One region of the Roseovarius sp. A46 genome, then DNA from elsewhere that is predicted to be linked to it. Evidence: riboswitches for the same ligand, from Rfam matches in the RefSeq annotation. Region 1 holds a riboswitch; the other holds the start of a gene.
What was found. A riboswitch is a leader RNA that binds a small molecule or an ion and turns the genes downstream of it on or off. The one in region 1 is predicted to bind cobalamin.
Positions count from the first base shown of each region.

Region 2: it holds a riboswitch for cobalamin, as region 1 does, so the genes downstream of both, C6W92_RS09480 (hypothetical protein) here and C6W92_RS04920 (TonB-dependent receptor) in region 1, are expected to answer to the same signal.

Region 1 covers NZ_PVWS01000006.1:33,557-40,817, forward strand. Annotated here, with positions in the region: gene C6W92_RS04910 (iron ABC transporter permease) at 1-315, opposite strand, end outside; gene C6W92_RS04915 (ABC transporter substrate-binding protein) at 312-1,139, opposite strand; gene C6W92_RS04920 (TonB-dependent receptor) at 1,126-2,937, opposite strand; cobalamin riboswitch at 3,075-3,284, opposite strand; gene C6W92_RS04925 (NnrU family protein) at 3,385-4,056, shown strand; gene C6W92_RS04930 (ABC transporter transmembrane domain-containing protein) at 4,138-5,934, shown strand; gene C6W92_RS04935 (ETC complex I subunit) at 6,008-6,319, shown strand; gene recN (DNA repair protein RecN) at 6,389-7,261, opposite strand, start outside.
Region 2 covers NZ_PVWS01000015.1:6,551-13,811, forward strand. Annotated here, with positions in the region: gene C6W92_RS09460 (invasion associated locus B family protein) at 1-194, shown strand, start outside; gene C6W92_RS09465 (mucoidy inhibitor MuiA family protein) at 206-1,762, opposite strand; gene C6W92_RS09470 (L,D-transpeptidase family protein) at 1,931-2,425, opposite strand; gene C6W92_RS09475 (DUF1127 domain-containing protein) at 2,722-2,946, shown strand; gene C6W92_RS09480 (hypothetical protein) at 3,175-3,462, opposite strand; cobalamin riboswitch at 3,555-3,756, opposite strand; gene C6W92_RS09485 (heavy metal translocating P-type ATPase) at 3,883-6,399, shown strand; gene cueR (Cu(I)-responsive transcriptional regulator) at 6,416-6,820, shown strand; gene C6W92_RS09495 (fasciclin domain-containing protein) at 7,042-7,261, shown strand, end outside.

The DNA of each region.
Region 1 (7,261 bases):
GAGGCCGGTATGGATGGCCAGCACCGCGCCCAGCGCGGCGCTGCCCGACACGCCGATCAGTCCCGGCTCGGCCAGCGGGTTGCGCAGGTAGCCCTGAAGCGCGGCACCCGAGAGCCCGAGGCTCGCCCCGATCATCACGCCGAGAAGCGCGCGGGGCAGGCGTATTTCGCGCATCACCAGCGGTTCGGGACCGTCGCCGCCAAGGATCAGCGCCGACAGACCATCAAGCGCGCCGATGTGCGCGGGCCCCACGCTGAGCGAGGCGAGGAACAGGGCGGTCGCGAGCGCCGAGAGGCCGAGCGCGAGAGGTTTCATTGCAGCCCCTCCCGCGCGGTGACGAGCGTTTCCACCGCGTCCAGCACGTGTGGCGTGCCGCAGATCCAGTCAGGCGAAGTGATGCGCAAGCCAGCGGTGTCGGCGGTGAGGGCGGCGAGGGCCGGGTGGGTCATCACCGCCTCGGATCGCGAGGCGCCGGGCAAGGGCGTGCCGCGGATGAGCAGGTCGGGCGCGGCCATGACCAGCCGCTCCAGCGGCACCGTGCCGCCGCCCCGCAAGCCCAGTTCGCGCGCGACATTGCTGAATCCGGCAGCGCGCAGGATGTCGTCCGCAAGCGTGCCGTTGCCCAGGCTGTAGCCGTTGGGGTGGTAGAGCGCGGCGCTGTGGGTCGTCTCTCCTGCGCGCAGCGTCTTTAGCCGCGCGTCAAATTCGGCAATGAGCGCCGCGCCGGCCTCTTCGTGGCCCAGCACGCGCGCCATTTTTGCGATCAGTGCGCGGGTGTCGTCGAGAGATTTCACGGTGTCGAACTGCACCACGCGCAACCCCACCCGACGCAGCATTCCCACCGTGGCGGGATCGGTATAGGCCCCGGCCAGCACGAGGTCGGGATCGAGCAGGTAGACCTCCTCGGCGCGACCGTGGTTGGCCTTGTAGGCGCGGGCCTCGCGGGCCATCGCTGAGCTGTGCGGATCGGCGGCCAGCTCGGAGACCGAGACGAGCTGTCCGGGGGCGGCCAGCATCATCGCCAACTGATCGGTGCACAGGTTGATCGACACGACACGGGCAGGAGCCGGGCCAGCGCTGACCGAGGCCCCCGCGAGCGCGAGGGCCAGGCCAAGGGCTATGAGCCTAGAAAGACGCACGCAGCCCCGCATAGGCCGCGCGGCCAGGCGTATTGAACCCGCCAGCCGTCTCGTAATCCTCGTCGAAGAGGTTTTCCACGCGGAGCAGGGCATCGACGCTGTCGGTGACCCGGTATGTGGCGTTGACGTGGAAGAGCGTGTAGTCGCCCACCTTGTTCGCCGCCGGGGCAAAGGGCGACGGCGTCACGCCGCCAATATGCTGAACCGTGAACTGCGCGTCGAGCCGGGGCGAGATCGCGGCGCCGAGGCCGATGGCCACGTCGTGTTCGGGCACGCGCGCCGCGGCGGCACCGTTCTGCTCGGCATCGGTATAGGTGTAGGCACCGGTTAGGGTCAGGAAGGCGTTGATCGCCACCTGTCCCGAAAGCTCGATCCCCTTGCCCTTGAAATCGCCGGTCTCGAAACAGCCGAATCCGCTGGGACAGCGGGTCGAGGTGCCATCGAAGAATATCTGGTTGTCGATATCCGTGCGAAACAGCGTGGCGCGGACGAAATCGTCGCCCTCGAACCGCTTCTCGATCCCGAGGTCGTAGCTTTCGCTGGTCTCGGGCTGGAAATTCGGGTTGCCGAAGAACGGGTCGAGCTGCACCAGAGTGGGCGCGCGGAACCCGTCTGAGGCCGAAGCGCGCAGGATCAAATCCTCTTGGATCCGCCACGCGAGCGCGGCGCGCGAGGACCATTCGCCGGAAAACTCCGAATGGTCGTCGTGGCGCACGGAGAGGGCGATATCCACCGCGTCGGTGGGGGCGAGCAGCACCTCGCCCTGCACGCCGGTGATGTCGATGGCGAGGTTGAGATCTTCTTCCTCGGTGTAGTCCGCCCCGAAGTTGACCGACCAGATGCCGCCAGAATCATAGCTGCCGCGGTAGTCGATGCGCTGGCGCTCGCCTTCGAATGGCGTGGCGAAACCGTTGGAGAAGGAGGTGCGGTCGCTCTCGAAATAGCTCAGTGCCAATTCGTGCTCGAAGGCCCCGGTGGCGAGCTCGGCAAAGGCACGCGCGCCGTGAGCCTCGCTGGTGTTGAACTCGTCAAAGGGTGCTGTCCCGTCGCCGCCGAACTCGTCGAACTCGGCGTCGCTGTCGATGTGGAGCGCGCTCAGCCCGGCGGCGAACGTGTCCGTGAACTGGTGGCGCAGGTAAAGATTGGCCCGGCGCGCTTCGGAGCCGTCCGGCTCGGAGCCCGCAGCGGAGGCGGAAAAGCCGTCGGTCTCTGTTCGGCTGAAGCTGAAGGCAAGATCGGTGCGGTCGGTGCGCGCGGTGAGGCCGAATACGCCGCGGCGGAAATCGTAGCTTCCGGCCTCGACTTCGGCAAAGCCGTGGACGCCGTCCTCGGTGGGGCGCAGGCTCTGGATATTGATGACGCCGCCCACGGCGTTGAGCCCGAAGCGCGCAGATTGCGAGCCCTTGAGCACCTCGATCCGGCCGAGCCCCGCATTGGTCAGCCCGCCGAAATCGAAGCCGCCGCCGCTCGAGGCGGGGTCGGTCACGTCGATACCGTCGATGAGCACCGGCACGTAGGCCCCGCCGAGGCCGCGAATGCGCACGGTCGAGGTGGTGCCGAGCGGGCCGTTGGCCGAGGCGGAGATGCCCGGCTGGAAGGTCAGGAAATCGCCCAATCGCGCGGTGGGTGCGTCACGCACCTCCTCGGCGGGCAACACCTCGACGGTGGAGCCGCTGCGCTCGAGCGCGGTCTGGGTCTGGTTGGCGATCACGGTGATCGTGTCGAGATCGAAGCCCTCCTGTGCGAGGGCCGGGGCTGTGGCGAGAGCGCAGAGCGCGCAGGTTACGAGATATCTCATGTCATGTCCCCCAATACCGGTTGTCGGCATCGTGTTGTCCATCGGGTCGGTCGTTGGAAAAGGACATGCCTCTCCGCAGACGGTGAAAGTGCCACCACTACGGAAAAGGTCCGTTATCCACGGCGCGCCCCGCGCCCGGATAGGGTGATCACTTCGGCAGGTCTCCTGACTTGCGGGTCATCGCTTGGCCGAACCTTCCCACACCCCGCTCGGGTGCAGTGGCATTTTTCCGGCCTCGCTCACCGCTTACAGTTGCGGGGGCAGTCACGGATTTGATCCGATGATCGGATCGCACCGTATTCCCTATTACCGGGGTATTTTCCCGGACCGAAGCAGCCCCGCGTTACGCCTGAAGTCAGATTCGCGCAAGTGTAAATCGCGCTTGCCGCGCGCCGCACGCGCGCGGTATCCCTGCGCCGCCAAGTGGATTTCGAAAGGGTGCGGGTCATGGGCTGGGCCGAGTATGTGGTGGCGCTGGCGGTGTTTTTCCTCAGCCATACGCTGCCGCTGCGGCCGCGCGTGAAATCGGCCCTGGTGGCGCGATTCGGTCAGCGGGGGTTTGCGTTGGGCTACTCGGCGCTGTCGCTGGGGGTGCTTTACTGGGTGTTGATGGCGGCGGGGCGCGCGCCCCATGTGCCGCTCTGGGGTTGGGCCGCGTGGCAGAAGCATGTGACGTTGCTCGCGATGCTCGCAGCCTGCGTGCTGGCGGCGCTGGCCATCCGGCGGCCCAACCCGTTTTCCTTTGGCGGTCGTGCGGGAGCCGGGTTCGATGCCGCGCGCCCCGGCATCCTGCGCTACACGCGCCATCCGCTGCTGGTGGCGCTGGCGCTGTGGGCGGGCGGGCATATGGTGCCCAATGGCGATCTGGCACATGTGGCGCTCTTCGGTCTTTTCGCGGGGTTCGCGATGCTGGGGCAGCGCATCGTGGACCGCCGCCGCAAGCAGGCACTCGGGCCCGAGTGGGAGCGGCTAGACGCGGCGCGGCGCGCCGTGCCGGCGTGGCCGCCGCGCCCGGCCTCGGTCCGTGGCGGTGTTGCCCGGCTGGGGCTGGGGCTTGCGGCGTTTGCCGGGCTGGTCGCGCTTCACCCGTTGGTCATCGGCGTTTCGCCCCTGCCGTGAGCCCCTGCGACCATTCGGGGCACTTGACCCCGCGCGCCGCACTCGCCAAGAACCGGTGCGAACGAGAGGGAGTAGTCGGGAATGGTGCGCAAGGCCGAGAACGGCGCCGATCTGCTGGATCGCGAGAAATCAAAGCGCGTACGCGCGCTGGCCGAGCTGTGGCCGTTCCTGCGTCCCTACCGCAAGCTGCTGGCCGCTGCCGTCTCGGCGTTGGTGCTAACCGCCGCAGTGGCGCTGATGCTGCCGATGGCGGTGCGCCGGGTGGTGGACAATTTCGGCGGCGAGGATGGCGCGCTGCTTGATCAATATTTCGGCGCGGCGCTCGTTATTGCGGCGTTGCTGGCGCTGGGCACCGGGCTGCGCTACCTGCTGGTGTCGCGGCTGGGCGAGCGGGTGGTGGCCGATATCCGCAAGGCGGTGTTCAACCGGGTGATCGGAATGAGCCCGGCCTTTTACGAGCGGGTGATGACCGGCGAGGTTCTGAGCCGGATCACCACCGACACCACACTCATCCTGTCTGTCATCGGCTCGTCCGTGTCCATCGCGTTACGCAATCTGCTGCTGTTCTCGGGCGGCATGGTACTGATGCTGCTGACCTCGGCCAAGCTGACGGGTCTCGTGCTGTTGATCGTGCCGCTGGTGGTCGTGCCGATCCTGTTTCTGGGTCGGAAGATGCGCGTACTCAGCCGCGAGAACCAGGACTGGATCGCCAACAGTTCCGGCAACGCCTCCGAGGCTCTTTTGTCGGTGCAGACGGTGCAGGCATTCACCCATGAGCGCGAGAGCCGGGCGCGGTTCGGCGATGTGACCGAACGTAGTTTCGAGGTCGCGCGCCGCCGCGTGAATACCCGCGCGCTGATGACCGTGATCGTGATCTTCCTCGTCTTCACCGGGATCGTCGGCGTGTTGTGGATCGGCGCACGGGACGTGCGGGCAGGTGAGATGAGCGCCGGCAGCCTCGTGCAGTTCGTGATCTACGCGGTGATGGTGGCGGGCGCGGTGGCGGCGCTGTCGGAAATCTGGGGCGAGTTGCAGCGCGCGGCGGGCGCGACCGAGCGGCTGGTCGATCTGCTGCATGCAGACGACCCGGTCCGGGACCCTGCGGCACCGGTGCCCGTGCCGCAGCCGGTGCGCGGCGCGATCGCGTTCGAGGGCGTGCGCTTTGCCTATCCGGCGCGGCCCGAGACCCCGGCGCTCGACGATTTCAGCCTGTCGATCAAGCCCGGCGAGACGGTGGCGCTGGTCGGCCCGTCGGGAGCGGGCAAAACCAGCGTGATCCAGTTGATCCTGCGGTTCTACGACCCGGAGGAGGGGCGCATCACGCTCGATGGCGTGGCGCTCGCAGAGATGGCGCGGCACGAGTACCGCCAGGCGTTGGCGCTGGTGCCGCAGGAGCCAGCGATCTTTGCCGCCTCGGCGCGCGAGAACATCCGTTTCGGCCGGCCTGAGGCCAGCGATGCCGAGATCGAGGCGGCCGCCCGCGCCGCCCACGCAGATGATTTCATCGCGCGTCTGCCGCAGGGCTACGACACCTATCTGGGCGAGCGTGGCGTGATGCTGTCGGGTGGGCAGAAACAGCGCATCGCCATCGCCCGCGCGATCCTGCGCGACGCGCCCGTTCTGTTGCTGGATGAGGCTACGAGCGCGCTCGACGCCGAGAGCGAGCGCGCGGTGCAGACCGCCGTCGAGGCGATGGCGCAGACGCGCACCACGATCATCGTGGCGCACCGCCTTGCGACGGTGAAGAAGGCCGACCGCATCGTGGTGATGGATCAGGGCCGGATCGTGGCGCAGGGAACGCATGACAGTCTCGTCGCGGAAAACGGGCTTTACGCACGGCTGGCGCGGCTGCAATTCACCGATGGCGCCGCGGCCTAAGCGCGGCGAACGGTCCCTTGCCCAAGGCCCCGCAATCTGGGATAACATCTAGGACATCAGATCGGAGACGCCCATGCGCGCACGCATCTACAAACCCGCCCGGACCGCCACGCAATCGGGCGTGGCCAACACGCAGAAATGGGTGCTGGAATTCGTGTCCGAGTCTGCGCGGGAGATTGACCCGCTGATGGGGTGGACCTCGAATGCCGACACGCAGGCGCAGGTGCGGCTGCGTTTTGACACGAAAGAGGCGGCGCTTCAGTACGCCCGGGAACACGGCATCGACGCGGTGGTGCAGGATCCGCACAAGCGCAAGCCCAACATCCGCCCCGGCGGCTATGCAGAGAACTTCTCGACCAAGCGGCGGCAGGTCTGGACGCACTAAGCGTCATCCGCCAATTCCGGGCGCCTTCCGGATTACGCGGAAAGTACCGTTACTTCACGACCTGGTCACTTAACCCGCCATCAGCGCCTCGGCGGCGGCGCGGGCCTCTTGGGTGACATGCTCGCCCGAGAGCATACGAGCGATTTCGTCCACGCGGTTGGCCCCGTCGAGGGTGCGCACGGTCGAGAGTGTCATCTCGTCCTCCACCCGTTTCTCTACCCGCCAGTGATGCGCCCCGCGTGCCGCAACCTGCGGCGAATGGGTGACAACCAGTACCTGCCCGTCTGTCGCCAACCGTTCCAGACGCCGCCCGACCGCGTCCGCCGTGGCGCCGCCCACGCCGCGGTCGATTTCGTCGAAGATCATGGTCAGCCCCGCATCAGGGGCGGACAGGCAAAGCTTGAGCGCAAGCAGAAAACGGCTCAACTCGCCCCCCGAGGCGATCCGGCTTAGTGGTCCGGAAGGCGCGCCGGGATTGGTCGCCACGGTAAAGCTCACGGCGTCGTGACCCGAGGGACCGGGATCGGCAGGGGCGATTTCGGTCGTGAAAATGGCACGTTCCATCCTGAGCGGTGCAAGCTCGGCCATCACGGCGGCGTCAAGTCGAGCGGCGGCCTCGCGGCGGGCGTGGCTCAGTGCCGTTGCCTCGTGGTCATAGCGCTGCGCGGCGGCGTCCCGGTCTGCGCGGCGGGCCGCCAGATCGCTGTCGCCCGCGTCGAGCGCAGCCAGTTGCGTGCGCAGGGTGTCGGCGAAAGCAGCGAGGTCATCGGGCAGAACGTCGTGCTTGCGCGCCAGCCCGCGAATGGCAAAGAGGCGTTCTTCGCTGCGTTCGAGGTCGAGCGGGTCGAAGTCGAGTGCCTCGAGCGCCGCCTGTGTCTCGCGCCCGGCCTCGTCGAGTTCGACCAATGCGCGCGAGAGCGCGGCGAGTGCACCATCGAGCCG
Region 2 (7,261 bases), on a different contig from region 1:
AGCTGTTCAGCGAAGGCGAATGGGCATGGCCCGCCACCGTAGAGGATGACGCGAAGATCCTCGCGGCAATGAAGCGCGGGATTGACGCGGTACTCACCGCCCGCTCCACGCGTGGCACCCAGACCAAGGACACCTTTTCGCTTCTGGGCTACACCGCCGCAGTCGAAGAGGCGGAGAAGCGCTGTAGCGGCTGACCGCCGCCACCTCAGCGCAGCACCTTGCCCTCGGGCCAGCTCATCTGCGTATCGAGGGTGATGGTGCGCTGCGCACCCGCCTCCAGGTCGAACCGCCAGGCGAGGATGCCCCGTTTGTCCTCGACGTCGGTCTCGTCGGGATCGGGCCGCGCATTCCACGTGATGCGCAGGTCGTCCTGCTCGGACACCGGCACACGGTCGAGCACGGTGACCGGCCAGCTCTCGCCGGTGAGGTTCTCGACGGTGATCTCCACCGTCTCGCGGCGCTCGCTGGCACGGTTGATGAGGCCGCGATCCCCCTCCGAGCGCGTCTTGACGACGCGCTTCAGCGTCAGCCCCTCGATCGGCCCGAACGAGAGCGCCATCTCCGCGCCCGCCGCGGCAAAGGGCAGCCAGCGCTGCCCGACATAGCGCCCGTCGAGATAGAAGCGCGCCTCGGACGTGGGCAGGATCACATCCTCGTTCGAATTGGTCACCCGCGCCATGAGGAAGGCGGTCTCGTCCACCAGTGGCACCGCCCGCGCCCTGATCTCTGCGTCGGCCTCGATGGGCGACAGCATGAGCCGCACCCGGTCTGCCCCGGTGGCGACGCTCACCGGCGCGGGATAGGCGTAGCGCACCGACAGCCCGTCGAACTCGGGCCGCGCCATGTCGGCCTCGGCCGCCGCGGCGGCGGGCGCGGCCATCTCCATCAGCGCGCCTTCACCCTTCACCCGGGGCATCGGGCGGATCTCGTCGGGATCGCCGAGCCGCGGGATCCACGGGTGGATCTCGCCCGGCGCGCCCTGCTGCGCCGGACGCCGGGTCGAGAGGGTGAGCGCGATGTCGCGCCAATTTTCGCCGGTCTCCTGCCGCACGAAGGCCCCGCGCTCGATCCGCACCTGGCCCTCGTCACGCGCAAGGTGCAGATCGTAGAGCGGCTGCCAGCCCGCCTGCGGCACCGTGTAGCTGACGGTGAGCTGCCCCTCGGTGGCCGCGTCGGCGCGGATGGCGACAGCGAGCAGGGCGCGCGGCCCGGTCTCGGGCACCAGCGCCTTCAGCGCCTGCCGCGCGCGCGACAGCTTCTCCACCAGGTCCTTGAGCGCGCGCTCGGCGGCATCGGCACGGCGCTCGGCCCCGGTCTCGGCGCGGCGTGCCTCCAGCGTCTCGCGCCCGATCATCGCCACCAGATCGCCCAGCGTGGCCGGCTCCTGCGCCGCCAGCCCCTCGGCCTTGCCGATGCCGTCGAGAAAGCGCAGCCGCGCCCGGGCCGCATCGGCCTCCAGCCGGATATCGGCCACCTCGGCACGGCCAGCACGCAGCGCCTCCTCCAGACGCTCGACCTCGGCCCGCGCGGCCTGCACCTTGGCGTCGTCCTCGGCCTGCCGTGGTGGCACGTAATCCTCGCGTGTGCGCACACCACCCAGCCGCGCGCCGTCCAGCGCCACCCGTACCGACGCCAGCGGCGTGTCGCGCGGCAGGTCGGTGAGGATCAGCTCATGCTCTCCGGCGGGGGTCGAAAACGCCGCCTCGCGGGTGACGGTCGCACCCTCTGGATAGACGGTCGCGGCGCTCACCCGACTGGTCACAGCCAAGTCATCGGCCAGCACCGGGGAAGCAACAAGAACAAGCGAAAGGGCAAGGGACACGCCGCGCATGGGAAACCTCCAATCAGCTTCTGTGATACTTGGGTGTTTCGGGAACAGAGCGCAAGCGCGACGGCGCGCCCAGGGAACCGGGGACTGTTCCGGCCCCTTCTACCGCACGATCAGCCGCGTCCCGTGGCAGATGCCCGCCGCTATTCGGCGCAGGTGATCGGGTCGCAGCGCGATGCAGCCCGCGGTCGGATAGCCCGGCCTGCGCCAGCGATGCACGAAGATGCACGACCCACGCCCGCGCGCGGCGCGGGGCCAGTTCCAGTCGGTCACGATCACGAGGTCATAGAGCGGATCGGCGCGGCGCAAGACCTCATGACTGTGCGGATAGGGCGCGCGTACCATGAGGTTGTAATCCTCGTGGTCGGGATCGTCGGACCACAGATCGCCGGGCCTGATCGGCAGCGCCCAGTTGGCGGGCCGCGCCATGCGGTCGGGACGGTAGAGCATCCCGACAATGCGATGGATGCCGGCAGGCGTCGCACCATCGCCCTCGCGCTTGGCACCCGATATGCCGCCGCGCCCGATCGTGCAGGGATAACGCCGCCCGCCAAAGCGTAGACCGGTGGGGGTGAGAACGAGGTCGTTTGGTGTCATGCCCCTTTGCTACCATGTGCGGCCGCCCGATCCAGATATTTTCGCCGCGAACATCACACGCATGCCGCATCGCCGCAGAGCGAAATCTTCAAATGGTGCGCAGAATGGCATCAGTTAGCGATGAAAAGATATGCGTTTGCCTGACGTTAGGTCACTTTCTGCCATGCGTTTTCTGCATGGCAGAAATGTTCAAGCTGGTATTGTGCACGCGCAGAAAGAAGCTATCTTTGCATCAACCGGGGCCAAACAGAGTGGCTTCGAACAGCTAAAGCGAAGAAAATCGCAAGGGAAAGAACATGGCACGGTCGATCGTAACGCAATATGGCACAGCAGGCACGGCGTGGGGCGAGCTTCGCAACACCGTTCGCGCCGCAGCGCAGCGTGTCGCAGCCTTTATCGCCTACCGCCGCACGGTGCGCGAGCTTTCCGAGCTGAGCAACCGCGATCTGGCCGACCTTGGCCTGCATCGCAGCGAAATTCGCCGGGTCGCGCGCGACTCGGTATACGGCGCACGGCGCTGAACGGAATACGGTTGCGCCTCTCCTCCTCCCTGGCGCATCCGTGACGGTCGCGGGCTCTCTCTCCTCCTCCCAAGAGCCCGGGACCGAACGACAGGGTCGCGAAAACGATCCTGAAAGATAGCTGACGGTCTCCTCCTCCTCCCTGAGGCCCGACGCGAAAGAGAACGGCGGCACCCTCCTCCTCCCTGGTGTCGCCGTTTTCCTTTTCTGCCGCCCTGCCCCGAGATGTCAGTTGAGCCATCGTGCGCGCTTTGCCCGCGCGGCGCGGCGGCCTGCATAGCAGGCTCGGGCAGGCGTACCAGCCTCGCGGACACAGCCAACGAAGGCCCGCGCCGCCGGGCTTTGCGCGTCACGGGCGGCCTGCGTGTCGAGCGCGTCGCGCGCCATCCGCGCGGTGAGCGGGCCGGGCGTGGCAAACACCCATTCCAGAAAACCCAGCCGCGCGGCGGCCATCGCTTGCGCACCCTCAGCCGGGCTTTCCTCGAGGGCGTCGATGATTCGGTCAAAATCCGTCATGCTTCATTCTCCCCGACCGCACCCCGGGCCGGATGGGGCAGTGGGCGGGGCGATGGCGCGCGGGCACGCACAAACGCCCGCATCGCCCACCGCGATTCGACGTGGATCATGGCTGGTTTCCGGGCTTGGGTGACGGGCTGTCGGCCCATGCGCGAGGCACCTTCCCGGGCTGTCTTCGGCCCAGTGGCGTAACGCCTCGTCGCCCTCCCTTACCGTTGCGGGGGCAGCGCCGGAGTCGCACCGGCTTCCCAATTCTCCGCCCCGAGGGGCGGCACCATGATGCAGGCAGGCTAACACCGAGCCCCGCGCCCGCAAGCGCAAAGGCGAAGATCGCGGATCGAAAAGCGGCACGACCCTTGACCTTCCAGTAGCGGGAATCTCTATGTCACGATCAGACACTTGGAAAAACGGAGAGCCGGGATGACCGGGACACGGCAAATCAGGATTTTCCTCGACGGGCTGACCTGCGCGGGCTGCGTGCGACGGACCGAAGAGGCGCTTTCCGCGGTCGAGGGCGTAATGCACGCCGACGTCAACCTCGCGGATGCCTCGGCGCGAATAGAGACCTTGGGCTCAGTCCCGCTGCGCAAAATCGCGGCAGCGCTCGACCGCGCGGGGTACCCCATGCGCAAGGCAGAGACGGTGCTCTCGGTGGACAAGATGTCCTGCGCATCCTGCGTGGGCCGGGTCGAGGCGGCGCTCGCCGACCTGCCGGGCGTGCTCGACGTGCGGGTAAACCTCGCCACCGAGAGCGCGCGGGTGATCCATGCCGAGGGCATGGTCACGGCACGCGATCTGGCCGTAGCCGCCGGCGAAGCGGGCTATCCGGCCACCCCCGCGCAGGGCGGTGAATCGCGCGACGCGACCGCGCGCAAGACAGACGAAGCGCGCAAAATGGCGCGGCGCACGGGTCTGGCGGCGGTGCTGGCGCTGCCGGTCTTCGTACTGGAAATGGGTGGCCACGCCATCCCCGCGCTGCACACGCTGATCGCCGACACGGTGGGGATGCAGGCAAGCTGGATTCTGCAGTTCGTGCTCACAACGCTGGTTCTGGCCGGACCGGGCCGCGGCTTCTACCGCACGGGTATCCCGGCGCTCCTGCGCGGCGCGCCGGACATGAACAGTCTCGTGGCGCTCGGGACCGGGGCCGCCTATGGCTACTCGGTGGTGGCAACCTTCCTGCCCGGCGTCCTGCCCGAGGCGGTGCGCGCCGTCTATTTCGAGGCAGCGGCGGTGATCGTGGTGCTGATCCTGCTGGGCCGCTGGCTGGAGGCGCGCGCCAAGGGCCGGACCGGCGCGGCGATCGAGCGGTTGATGGGCCTGCAGGCACGCACTGCGCGGGTGATGCGCGACGGCACGGCCGAAGAGGTAGAGATCGACGCCATCGTGCCCGGCGATATCGTGCTCGTGCGCCCCGGAGAGCGTATCCCTGTGGATGGTGAGGTAACCGAGGGCAGCGCCCATGTCGACGAGAGCATGATCACCGGCGAGCCGGTCCCGGTGGCCAAGGACCCCGGAGACGCAGTGACCGGCGGCACGGTCAACGGCGCGGGCAGCCTCATGCTGCGCGCCACGCGGGTGGGGGCCGATACCACGCTGGCGCAGATCATCCGCATGGTCGAAGAGGCGCAGGGCGCCAAGCTGCCGATTCAGGGCATGGTGGACCGGATCACGTTGTGGTTCGTTCCCGCGGTCATGGCCGTGGCGGCGCTGACGGTGGCTGTGTGGCTCGCGGTCGGCCCGGACCCCGCGCTGACGCTGGCGCTGGTGGCGGGGGTGTCGGTGCTCATCATCGCCTGTCCCTGCGCGATGGGGCTGGCGACGCCCACCTCGATCATGGTGGGCACCGGGCGCGCGGCCGACATGGGCGTGCTGTTCCGCAAGGGCGACGCGCTTCAGGCGCTGGCGGGGGTCAGAACGGTGGCACTCGACAAGACCGGGACCGTGACCGAGGGCCACCCCGAGATGACCGACCTGGTGCTGGCCGAGGGGATGGACCGGGCCGAGGTGCTGCGGCTGGTCGCCGCGGTCGAGGCGCGCTCGGAGCACCCGGTCGCCGATGCCATCGCGCGCGCCGCCCGTGCCGAAGGGGCGGAGATGGTGGAGGTGACCCAGTTCGAGACGATCACCGGCCACGGCGTGCGGGCGCAGGTCGCGGGGCGCGACGTGCTGGTGGGGGCCGACCGGCTGATGACGCGCGAGAATATCGACACCGCGCCCCTCGCCCGGACCGAGGCCGACCTCGCTGCGCGCGGGCGCACGGCGCTCTTTGCCGCGATCGACGGGCGGCTCGCCGCCGTGATCGCGGTCGCCGACCCCGTGAAGCCGTCGAGCGTGGCGGCCATCGCCGCCCTGCGCGGGGCAGGGCTGCGCGTGGTGATGCTGACCGGCGACAAGCGCGAGACGGCAGAGGCCATCGCCCGCGAGACCGGCATCGACGAGGTGGTGGCCGGGCTGCTGCCGGAGGACAAGGTCACGGCGCTCAAGGACATGCAGGCGCGTGGCGCTGTGGCCTTTGTCGGCGACGGGATCAACGATGCGCCGGCGCTGGCGCAGGCGGATGTGGGCATCGCCATCGGGACAGGCACCGATATCGCCATCGAGGCCGCCGACGTGGTGCTCATGTCGGGCGATCTGGGCGGGGTAATGGGCGCGGTCGCGGTGTCGCGCGCGACCATGCGCAACATTCGGCAGAACCTCGTCTGGGCCTTCGGCTACAACGTGGCGCTCATCCCGGTGGCGGCCGGGGTGCTCTACCCCGTCTCTGGCGTGCTGCTCTCGCCAGTTCTTGCGGCGGGGGCGATGGCCCTCAGCTCGGTCTTCGTCGTTTCGAACGCGCTGCGCCTGCGGCGGCTGCGCCCGATGTTGGGTGACGAGACAGGTGGACGTCCCCAGGCCACGGCACCGGTGGCCGCGCACCCGGCCACCGCCGGGTAACGAGAGGAGAGCGACCATGAATATCGGCGATGTCTCGCAACGCACCGGCCTGCCGGCCAAGACCATCCGCTATTACGAGGAGATCGGCCTCGTCCGCCCCCTGCGCGGCGAGAACGGCTATCGCCAGTTCCGCGAGCGCGACGTGCACAAGCTGGGCTTCCTCGGCCGCGCGCGGTCTCTGGGGTTCTCCATCGACGACTGCCGCGGGCTGCTCGCGCTTTACGAGGACGAGGGCCGCGCGAGCGCAGATGTCCGGCACATCGCCAAGGCGCATCTGGAAAAGATCGACGGCAAGCTCGCCGAGCTTGGCGCGATGCGCGCCACGCTGGCCCACCTCGTCGAGGCCTGCGCAGGCGACCACCGCCCCGACTGCCCGATCCTCGCAGATCTGGCGCTGGAGGACGACAAGGCCGAGACCTGACCGGGCACCGTCAGCGCCGCCGCACCAAGGCCGCGAGGCCAATAAAATTCACAAGATCGTGATTGGATATTTCAATCACCCCCGGCTTAGCGGTTGCCCCCTTTTCGTCAAGCCGCATGAGCGGAAATCCCCGCTGAACCGCGGCGTCCTCCCTACCGTAGTCCTCGCAACGATACCGCAAACAGGTGTCGTCAACGCAAACCGGAAACGGAGGATACGACATGCTTCGCAGAACCTACCTGGCCCTGACCGCCGCAGCCGTGATGGCAGGCCCCGCGTTCGCCGACGGGCACGGCGACAAGATGGACATCGTGGACATCGCCACGGGCAACGAGAGCTTCTCGACCCTCGTCGCCGCGCTGAAGGCCGCCGATCTCGTCGAGACGCTCAAGGGCGATGGCCCCTTCACCGTATTCGCGCCCAGCAACGCGGCGTTCGCGG